One region of the Mesorhizobium sp. M0800 genome, then DNA from elsewhere that is predicted to be linked to it. Evidence: predicted binding sites of a transcription regulator. Region 1 holds the regulator's gene; the other holds the start of a gene.
What was found. The regulator LexA, encoded in region 1, represses DNA repair genes until DNA is damaged. The targets are predictions, from matches to a motif close to TGTTCNNNNTGTGTTCNG.
Positions count from the first base shown of each region.

Region 1 (4,720 bases):
GACGCCGGTACGCTCGTGGCGACGCCGTTCGGCATCCAGGACTCCTCGATGCTGAAAATGCTGGCCGATGCCAACGGGCTGATCGTTCGCGCGCCGTTCGCGCCTGCCGCGGCGGCGGGCTCCCCCTGCGACGTGCTGATGCTACGCTGAACCTGCCTCACTCCGAGATCAAGGTCCGGGTCAGCGGATGGTCTGGATCGGCCAAACCGTCGATGATGTTGAAATGATGCCGGTCAGGCTCGACGACCGAGCTGGTCGCGGTACCCAGGCCGATCCAGATGTTGGCCAGCAACGCGCTCTGACGCAGGAATTCGGCGCGCTCGCCGCCGCCGGCCCAGCAGGTCAGGCGGGCCTTGTCCATCGGGCGCAGCAGCACCGGGCTTTCGGCCTGCGCCTCGGCCTCATCGATCGCGATCGTCTTGTTCATGCCGGTGCGCATGATCGGGCGCAAATCATGCACCCCCGAGATCGACACCACGTGACGAACGCGCCGGACGACTTCGGGCGCCAGCGGCGTCGTCGCCGTAACCATCCGGCTAACAAGATGGCCGCCGGCCGAGTGCCCGGTCAGCATCAGCGGCCCTGGGACCATCGCCGCCGCCTTGCCGATCGCCGCGCCGACTTCCTTGACGATGCCGCCAATGCGTATCTGCGGACAGAGCGTGTAGGACGGCATCGCCACCGCATAGCCGCGATCAACAGGGCCAGCGGCAAGATGCGACCAGAAATTCTTGTCGAATGCCATCCAGTAGCCGCCATGAACGAACACCACGAGTCCCTTGGGCTTGATGGCCGGCAGGAAAAGATCGAGCCGGTTGCGTGGGTTGTCGCCATAGGCCATGTCGAGCCGCGCCCTGCCCTCGGTCGAAAGCACGTCGCGGAAAACCCGCGCGGGCTCGATCCAGGCCGCCGGCCAGCGATCGCTGCCGGCTACGTTGGCGCCGTTGGCATAGGCGTTGTCCCAATCGGCAATGTGACGTTCGAACACCCTGCGCCCTCCCTGGCAATATGGCCTTGCAACGTAGCCGTGAGCATCGCGCGGCGCGTCGTCGCCAGCCTCACGATTCCAGCTCTCGCATCAATCTCAAGTGACAGCTGCTTTGATGGCGAAGCGCGCATCCTTCCACGCACCGGTGCGCAGGATATCCTCAAGCACTTTGACGGCCTGCCAGACATCGGCATAGCCGACATAGAGCGGGGTGAAGCCGAAGCGCATGGTCGATGGCGCGCGAAAATCGCCGATCACGCCACGTTCGATCAGCGCGCGCATGACCTGGTAGCCATGCTCATGCATGAATGAAATCTGGCTGCCGCGTTTTTCCCCATCGCGCGTGCTTTCGAGCGTGAGCCCGTAAGTGCCGCACTTTGCCTCGACAAGCTCGATGAACAGATCCGCCAGCGCGATGCTCTTCTTGCGCACCGCCGTCATGTCGACATCGTTCCAGATGTCGAGCGCGCCCTTCAGCGTGCGCATCGACAAGACCGGCTGCGTGCCGCACAGAAACCGGCGGATGCCGGTGCCGGCCGCATAGCCTGGCTCGAAGGCGAAGGGCCGTGCATGGCCCCACCAGCCGGTGAGCGGCTGCTGGATGTCGGAAAGATGCCGCTCAGCCGCATAGATGAAGGCAGGCGCGCCCGGGCCGCCATTCAGATATTTGTAGGTGCAGCCAACGGCAAAATCGGCGTTTGCCTTGTCGAGCTCGACTGGCATCGCGCCGGCGGTGTGGCAGAGATCCCAGACGATCATCGCCCCGGCTTCCTGAGCCCTGCGCGTCAGCGCCGGCATGTCGCGCAGTTCGCCCGACTTATAGTTGACGTGGTTGACCAGCACCACGGCGGTGCGTTCGTCGATCAGCTCTTCGATGGTCGGCGCGTCGACCCCCGAGAGGCGCAGCAGCGTATCTTTTCGCGTCGAAACCACACCCTCAGCCATGTAGAGGTCCGTCGGAAAACTATCGCCCTCGGCGACGATGACCTGCCGCTCCGGTCGCATGGCCATGGCGGCGTGCAGCAGCTTGTAGATGTTGACCGATGTCGTGTCGCAGACCACCGTCTGGCCGGCCGCGGCACCGATCAGGCGCCCGAGCTGGTCGCCAAGTTCAAGCGGCATGTTGAACCAGCCGGCCGTGTTCCATGCGCGGATGAGATCATGCGACCATTCTTCGGTCGCGGCCTTGTGCAGTTCATCGAAAGCGGCACGTGAAGCAGCTCCTAGCGAATTGCCGTCGAGATAGATCACTCCTTGCGGCAACACAAAGCGGTCGCGCATCGCGCGCAGCGGATCCGCGGCATCCATCGCCTTTATGGCCACGAGATCGGGAATTCCTGTCATGATTTGTCTGCTCCGCCAAGATCCAACGCAACGCCGGACACGCATCGACTGTTCTTCCATTACCTGGTTGCGCGCAGCAAGGCTCCACCGGCGAGAAGCAGCCTGACCAGGCGATGGAAACCGGGACTTAACCCGAGGTTGGCGTTTTGAGTTCGTTTCGTTCACGGTGCATTGACCAAACCGCACAGTCGATACGGGTTCACTTCCGTGCCATTTGCCGACCGACGGCCGATGCCAGTGCCGCCTTCTAGGAGGCCAGAAGGGCGCAAAACGAAAGCAGAATCAAGGCGATGAGGCTCGCGGCGATGAAAATGCGGTACGCCGGTAGGGGACGTCGTTTGTTTCCCGAGCCTTAACGCATTCATTAAACTTTAAACAGTTGCGGAACACAACTGGAACAGATAGTGTTTGTTCTGGGTTTGTTTTTCTGATTCTGTTGGGGGTCGCTATGCTGACACGCAAACAACACGAACTGCTTATGTTCATCCACGAAAGGTTGAAGGAAAGCGGTATCCCGCCTTCCTTCGACGAGATGAAGGAAGCGCTCGACCTGGCTTCCAAATCCGGAATCCACCGGCTGATTACGGCGCTGGAGGAGCGCGGCTTCATTCGCCGTTTGCCCAACCGGGCCCGTGCGCTGGAGGTGCTGCGCCTGCCTGACTCGATCGCCCCCGGCCTCAATGCGGCACGCAAGTTCTCGCCGAGTGTCATCCAGGGCAGTCTTGGGCAAGGCGGTCCTCGGCAAGGCAAGCCGACATCGTCGCGCGTGCCCGCAGCCGGAAATGACGACGATGTCGTCGCCGCCGTTTCGATCCCGGTGATGGGCCGCATCGCCGCCGGTGTGCCGATCGACGCCATCCAGCACCAGACGCATTCGATTTCGGTGCCGCCGGATATGATCATGGGCGGCGAGCATTATGCGCTCGAGGTCAAAGGCGACTCGATGATCGAGGCCGGCATTTTCGACGGCGACACGGTGATCATCCGCAATGCCGATACGGCGAGCCCCGGTGAGATCGTGGTGGCACTGGTCGACGAGGAGGAAGCGACGCTGAAGCGGTTCCGCCGCAAGGGCGCCTCGATCGCCCTGGAAGCCGCCAATCCAGCCTACGAGACGCGCATCTTCGGACCAGACAGGGTCAAGGTGCAGGGCAAGCTCGTTGGGCTGATCCGCCGCTACTGAGTTGCGCCCTTGGCGCCGGCTTTTGGATTGTCGGCCCTGCGGTATGGGGGCAGGCCGCGCGTCGCGCGTGAAAATTTCCGCTGCACGTGCCAGGGCCGGTATGATTTTTCGACCGCGAAACGGATTTCGGCGCGCGTTGCCGCTTGTGGATCGAAGTAGACGGCGGCACTTCCCGCGCGCGCCAGTTGCCGTTTGGTGACGACGAGGACCAGCCGGTCGTAGTAGCAGGGGTTATGGGCGGTGGCGTCGTCGATGACGATCAAGCTGGCAAAGGCGCAGGCTGGCCGCGCAGTATCGCGGTCCTTGGCTTGCGCGATGATCGCGCCGGATGGATGCCTGGCAAGGCAGAGGCCGTCCGTGCAAATGAACGGCATGCCCGGCGGTAGGTCGGCCGGATCGGCAATGTCGAATTGCGGGTCGTTCTTTCCAGGTGTTTCCGGCGCGACGATAGCCTCTGATGTGAGCGCGCGTTTCCAGTTGTCGATGGTGAACTCATTCGGGCGTGCCCGGTTGACCGCGAGTTCACCGCTGCCGATCGGCAGCGCGACCAGCCGTGCGTCCTCCGAGACCAATACGTCGGGTATGCGTGTCTGCGTTGTCGTCAGCAAGCCGGCGAGCGCAAAAGGAAGTGCCGCCAGCCGCAACCAGGTCGTCGCCATGCTGGCAATGACGAGGGCGATCGTCACCAGAAGGACGGATCTCAGCGAAATCAGCCCGACCGCATCGATCGGCGAGCGCTCCGAGATCCACCCGGACAGGGCGATCATCGCCGTCAGCCCCTTGCCCATGACATAGAGGAAAGGGCCATCCGCGCCGAACGGCATCGCCAGCGCACTGAGCACGGCGAAAGGCATGACGACCAGTGAGACGATGGGCATGATGGCCAGATTGGCGAACAGGCTGAGCGGCGCCACGCGCTGGAAATGCCATATGGCGAAAAGCGCCGTGGCGCTCCCTGCAATGATCGAGGTCATCGCCAGACCGCACATGCCCAGCAGGACCTTTCGAGTGGCAAAGCGTAGCGGCGACCGCCGCGGCGGCGGCGTGGTGGCCCTGCCGGCGCGGTAATCGGACCAGCCTGCATAGGCGCCGACAAGGGCCGCCGTCGCGGCGAAGGACATCTGGAAACTCGGACCGACCACCTCGTGCGGCGACACCAGGATGACCGCGATGGCCGAGATCGCCAGGTTGCGCATGGTGAGCGC
Region 1 covers NZ_JAMYOZ010000004.1:93,996-98,715, reverse strand. The annotation lists gene NKI18_RS07065 (molybdopterin molybdotransferase MoeA) at 1-150, shown strand, start outside; gene NKI18_RS07060 (hormone-sensitive lipase) at 158-988, opposite strand; gene kynU (kynureninase) at 1,085-2,332, opposite strand; gene lexA (transcriptional repressor LexA) at 2,781-3,515, shown strand; gene NKI18_RS07045 (ComEC/Rec2 family competence protein) at 3,509-4,720, opposite strand, start outside.

Region 2 (4,720 bases), on a different contig from region 1:
AGGCCCTCGAGGATGCCGCCCGCTTCCTGTCGATGTTCCGCAACATGCCGCACTGGCGACAGGAAAGGCGCGCCGCCGACCTCACCCGCGCCAGGCAGCAGCGCCTCTTCGCCCGCTTCTTCCGCCGCTACGGCCACCGCCTCTGGGCGCTCGAGGCGGCGTAAGCCCGAGCGGAGCGGCCAGCCAGCCGATCAAAGCTGCTGGCTGCGAGCGAAAATGCGGCCGTAGCTGGCATCGTCGATCTCTGCGAAGTGATGGGAGCGCAGGAAACGCTGCAGCCGGGGATTCGGTGTGGCGCAGGTGGCGGCATGGACATTCCAACGGATCAGCTTGAATTGCCGATCGATGGCATAGGCCCGGACAAGCCTCCACAAGACGAGCAGGACGCCTTCGCCACCGCCGTCGATATGGGCAAAATTGACCAGAAGCGTGCCGCCATTGCGATTGAATTCGGCCAGGACGGTGGCGCTGCCCATGGCGAAGGAGATCGGCCGGCCGAAGGCCAGCAACGCATCCTGGTCCGCGCGCGACAGCGCCCTCAACGTCTCCAGGGAGACACCCTCGATTTCGATCCGCATTGAAGGGTTGACCCTCGCTAAGTTGCTCGCCTCGCCCATTGCCCTAGTCTGCTTGCCAGAAAGACAGCTGATAATCCTCCAGGTCTCTGGAGTCTGAAGCGAAAAACTCGACGACAAACCTTCGGTTCGCAAACTGCCATTGCAGTTTTGCCTCATAAATCTCCTTGAGAACCGAGCCGAGAAACACGAGTTTGTCGCGAGAGATGTCGGCGGCGCCCAAGGCGTGAATGTCGGCAATGTGCAGGTGGTTCATAACCGCTTCCACGGACTGTCGTGTGGCGTTGGGGTCTCGTTCAAAGCTTCGCAGGCCTTCCTCGCTAAACCCTTCCATCAAAACGTAGCGTTCGAACGTCACGAATTTCGGCCAGAAAATGGTGCTGTATCCCACAGCAAGCGCAAATCGGCCCTCGCACCCGACCCAGCTTTGTAGATCGATGCCGGACCCATTGTTCCAGGCTGCCAATTCAGCCTTCATGCTGGCTGGAACATCCATATCGTAGCCTCCCGATCTCGCCTGTCATAGGTCTTTCAACGGCTGCTTTCCAGTAGACCGGCAAAGTTGCATCCCTTCACGCTTGTCGTCCCCAAATCCGCGCCGTATGTCTCCACGCGATGAGCGAGATCGAATTCCGTCGCGCGCAGGCGCCCGACCTGCCGGCGATCGTTGCAATGCTTGCCGACGATGTGCTCGGCGCAGACCGGGAAGACCCGTCCACGCCGCTTGCGCCGTCCTATCTCGATGCCTTCAGCGCAATCGATACCGATCCCAACCAGTTGCTGGCCGTCGCCGTCAACGCCGGGCAAGTGGTCGGAACGCTGCAGCTCAGCTTCCTTCCAGGCATTTCGAGAAAAGGCGCCTGGCGCGGCCAGATCGAAGGCGTTCGCGTCGCCCGGCAATGGCGCTCGCGCGGCCTCGGCAAGCTGATGATCGAATGGGCGATTGAAACATGCCGTTCGCGCAATTGCAGCTTCGTCCAGCTCACCACGGACAAAGGTCGACGGGAGGCGCACGCTTTTTACGAGCGCCTCGGCTTCACCGCCAGTCATCTCGGCTACAAGATGGCGCTGTAGATCAGCATTTCATCGCATTCAGCGCCGACCGCTCATCTTCGCTACCCGCTCTGGATGGAGCATTGACAAGCCGGCCTTTCGCCCTGCTCCATCCGCCCATGATTTACGACCGAACCTGGCTTGAGAAAACCTTTCGCGCAAAGCCCCGGCAGAAGTTCCTGTTCTTCTGGGGCCATCAGCCGTCTAAGGACGGCCGCATAACCACATCGTGCTTCAGCCAGTGGTGGCATGCGCCCTTTACCGTCGATGGCCTGAGCTATCCGACTGCCGAACACTGGATGATGGCCGAGAAGGCACGACTGTTCGGTGATGCTCCGACGGCAACACAAATCCTCAGGGCGGCGAGCCCCAAGCAGGCAAAGCAGCTTGGCCGCCAGGTGAGCGGCTTCGATGGCACCAAATGGGATGCAGACAAATATCGCATCGTGACTGAAGGGAGCTTTCAGAAGTTCCGTCAGAACGCGGCGCTGCGCGAATATCTGTTGTCGACGCATGACCGGGTGCTGGTCGAGGCGAGCCCTGTCGACCGGGTGTGGGGTATCGGCCTTGCGGCGGATGACGAGAGGGCGGTGAACCCGCTGCTGTGGCGCGGCGAGAACCTGTTGGGATTCGCGCTGATGCAGGCCCGCGATCGGCTGCGCGGCTGAACATTGCCGTGCGCTCGTCATCTGCGGCAGCCTCCGCGCTGCTTGACAATCCACCCACAATGTTCTCTTTATGTTCTCATCACAACTCGAGACAATGCGGCGTTCGAACCGCCGCGGGCGAACGGGCCGGATGGAAGCCAACATCCTCCACGCGGATCTGGATGCCTTCTATGCCTCGGTCGAACAGTTGCTCGACCCGGCCTTGCGCGGCAAGCCGATTGCCGTCGGCGGCGGGGTAGTGCTCGCCGCATCCTACGAGGCCAAGGCGTTCGGCGTGCGCGGCGGTATGCCGGGACGGCGGGCGCGGGAACTCTGCCCGCAACTCATCTTCGTCGGCGGCCATTTCAAGGACTATCAGCGGCTGGGCGATGCGGCAATCAAGGTGCTCGGCGATTTCACGCCGGTGGTCGAGCGGATTTCGATCGACGAGGCCTTCGCCGACGTCGCCGGCTGCACCCATTTGTTCGGCTCGCCGGCCGAGATCGCCGGCAAGATCCGCCGCCGCGTGCAGGCCGAGCTCGGCCTGCCGATCTCGGTCGGCGTAGCCCGCACCAAGCATCTGGCCAAGATCGCCTCACAGGTCGCAAAACCGGACGGGCTGGTGGTGGTCGATCCGCGCCACGAGCTGGAGTTCCTGCACCACCTGCCGGTCGAGCTGATGTGGGGCGTCGGCCCGGTCACCAGACAGCGGCTGGCCGGCATCGGCGTCAACACCATCGGCGAGCTGGCGAAGACCAATGGTGGGGCGCTTGAGCGCCTGCTCGGGCCGGCGGCGGGAGAGAAACTCAACGCGCTGGCGTGGAACCGCGATCCGCGCAAGCTCGAGACGCAGCGCCGGGCGCGCTCGGCCGGCGCGCAATCGGCGCTCGGCCAGAAACCCGCCGAGGAGCAGGTCTTCGTGCCCGCTTTGCTGCATCTGGCCGACAGGGTCGCCACCAGGCTGCGGGCGAAATCCCGGCCCGGCCGTACAGTGACGGTTCGCGTCCGCTTTGCCGATTTGCGCTCGGTGACGCGCTCGATCACGCTCGATCAGCCGATTTCGGCAACCGCCATGCTGGCCGAGATCGCCGAGGCGCTGGTGCGCAAGGTGCTCATCGACCATCCGCACGAAAAGACAATTTCGCTGCTGGCGATCGCCGTATCGCATCTGGAGCAGCATGCCGGCCTGCAACTGGAACTGCCGCTCGGGCTCGACGACGACCGCCGCCGCCCCGGCACCAGCAAGGGCGCGGCGCGCTGGACCGCCGATCGCGCCGTCGACAAGATCCGCGACCGCTTCGGCTGGGAGGCGGTCGGCTACGCCTCGGTCGCGCTCGGGCTACAGCGGTCGGTTCCCGACGCTTTTCGCGAACTGGCCGAAAAGGAATTGTGAGCCTCGATTACACTTTGGTTGCCAAGTCGCCGGAATGACGTTGAAGGCTGCGGACTTGTGAATTTATCTTCGGTCCAGTTGGTCGTGCATCGGTTTGGGCATCAGCCAGACAGGGTAGCACCCGCCCGCAAATCCTTCCGCACCTTCATTTCGAACGACAGGAGATCGGCATGGGACAGAACGCCGGATATTTCGCACTCATCGTTGCCGGACTGGTGACCAATGCAACGACGCTGGCCAAGCCGCTCAACCCGGACCGGGCGATTCCATCCCTGGGCGATATCAACTCGCCGCTGGCCAGTCCGCTATTCAAGCAGGTCAAGGCTGGGCCGCTGGAGATAAAGCTTGAGGAAACCACGCTTGCCGATGTCGAAAAAGCCTTCGGCGGAGCGATGCACGATGAAGGTGACGCCGGAGATTCACGCCACTGGCTTTGCTATGCCGGCCCCGACGCCGGCGGATCGCCGTCGATCTTCTGGTTCGTATCCGGCGAGATGGGCGGCTCCGACCACGGTGTCCTGTCCGTCGCCCTGCAGCCGAACCCGGAAGGCAAGGTGCCGGAAGGATGCGCCGGCGCGCCTGCCAGCCTGACAGCTATTGAACTCGATACGCCCGGCGTCGGAGCGCCGCTGAGCGACGTGGCCGCGAAATTTGGCGCCGCCAAGCCCGATCGTTACGGCCATTTCGGCTTCGCCGCCTCTTATCCTCCTTCGTCTCCCGACCAGAAGGACGCCAAGGTCACGCAGACGCTCACCTACACAGCCGGGAACGGCAGGATAACCGGCGTGGCGGTGACGCAAGTCACCACCAATTAGGGTGTCCCCGCTCGGTTGGCGAATGGTTCACGTGTGAATGATCTGCCGCGCCCGAGCCAGGCGGCCTGGTTGCTGGCCACCTCGTAATGCAGACTGGTTTGATGTGCCGCCCGGGCCCGCCCTCCTCCTGCAAATTCCTGATCTTGAAATATTAGACCGCCATCATACAGCTGCGCCGGCCGCACCGCCATCCTGTCGCGCCCACAGACGGCAGGCCAACGCAGTTTCTCGTCGAAA
Region 2 covers NZ_JAMYOZ010000009.1:49,810-54,529, forward strand. The annotation lists gene NKI18_RS13815 (hypothetical protein) at 1-164, shown strand, start outside; gene NKI18_RS13820 (hypothetical protein) at 192-578, opposite strand; gene NKI18_RS13825 (hypothetical protein) at 622-1,071, opposite strand; gene NKI18_RS13830 (GNAT family N-acetyltransferase) at 1,191-1,649, shown strand; gene ybiA (riboflavin biosynthesis intermediates N-glycosidase) at 1,748-2,296, shown strand; gene dinB (DNA polymerase IV) at 2,427-3,668, shown strand; gene NKI18_RS13845 (hypothetical protein) at 3,839-4,483, shown strand.
Region 2: a site for LexA is predicted at 2,357-2,374, ahead of dinB (DNA polymerase IV). Genes of this name have one in related genera too.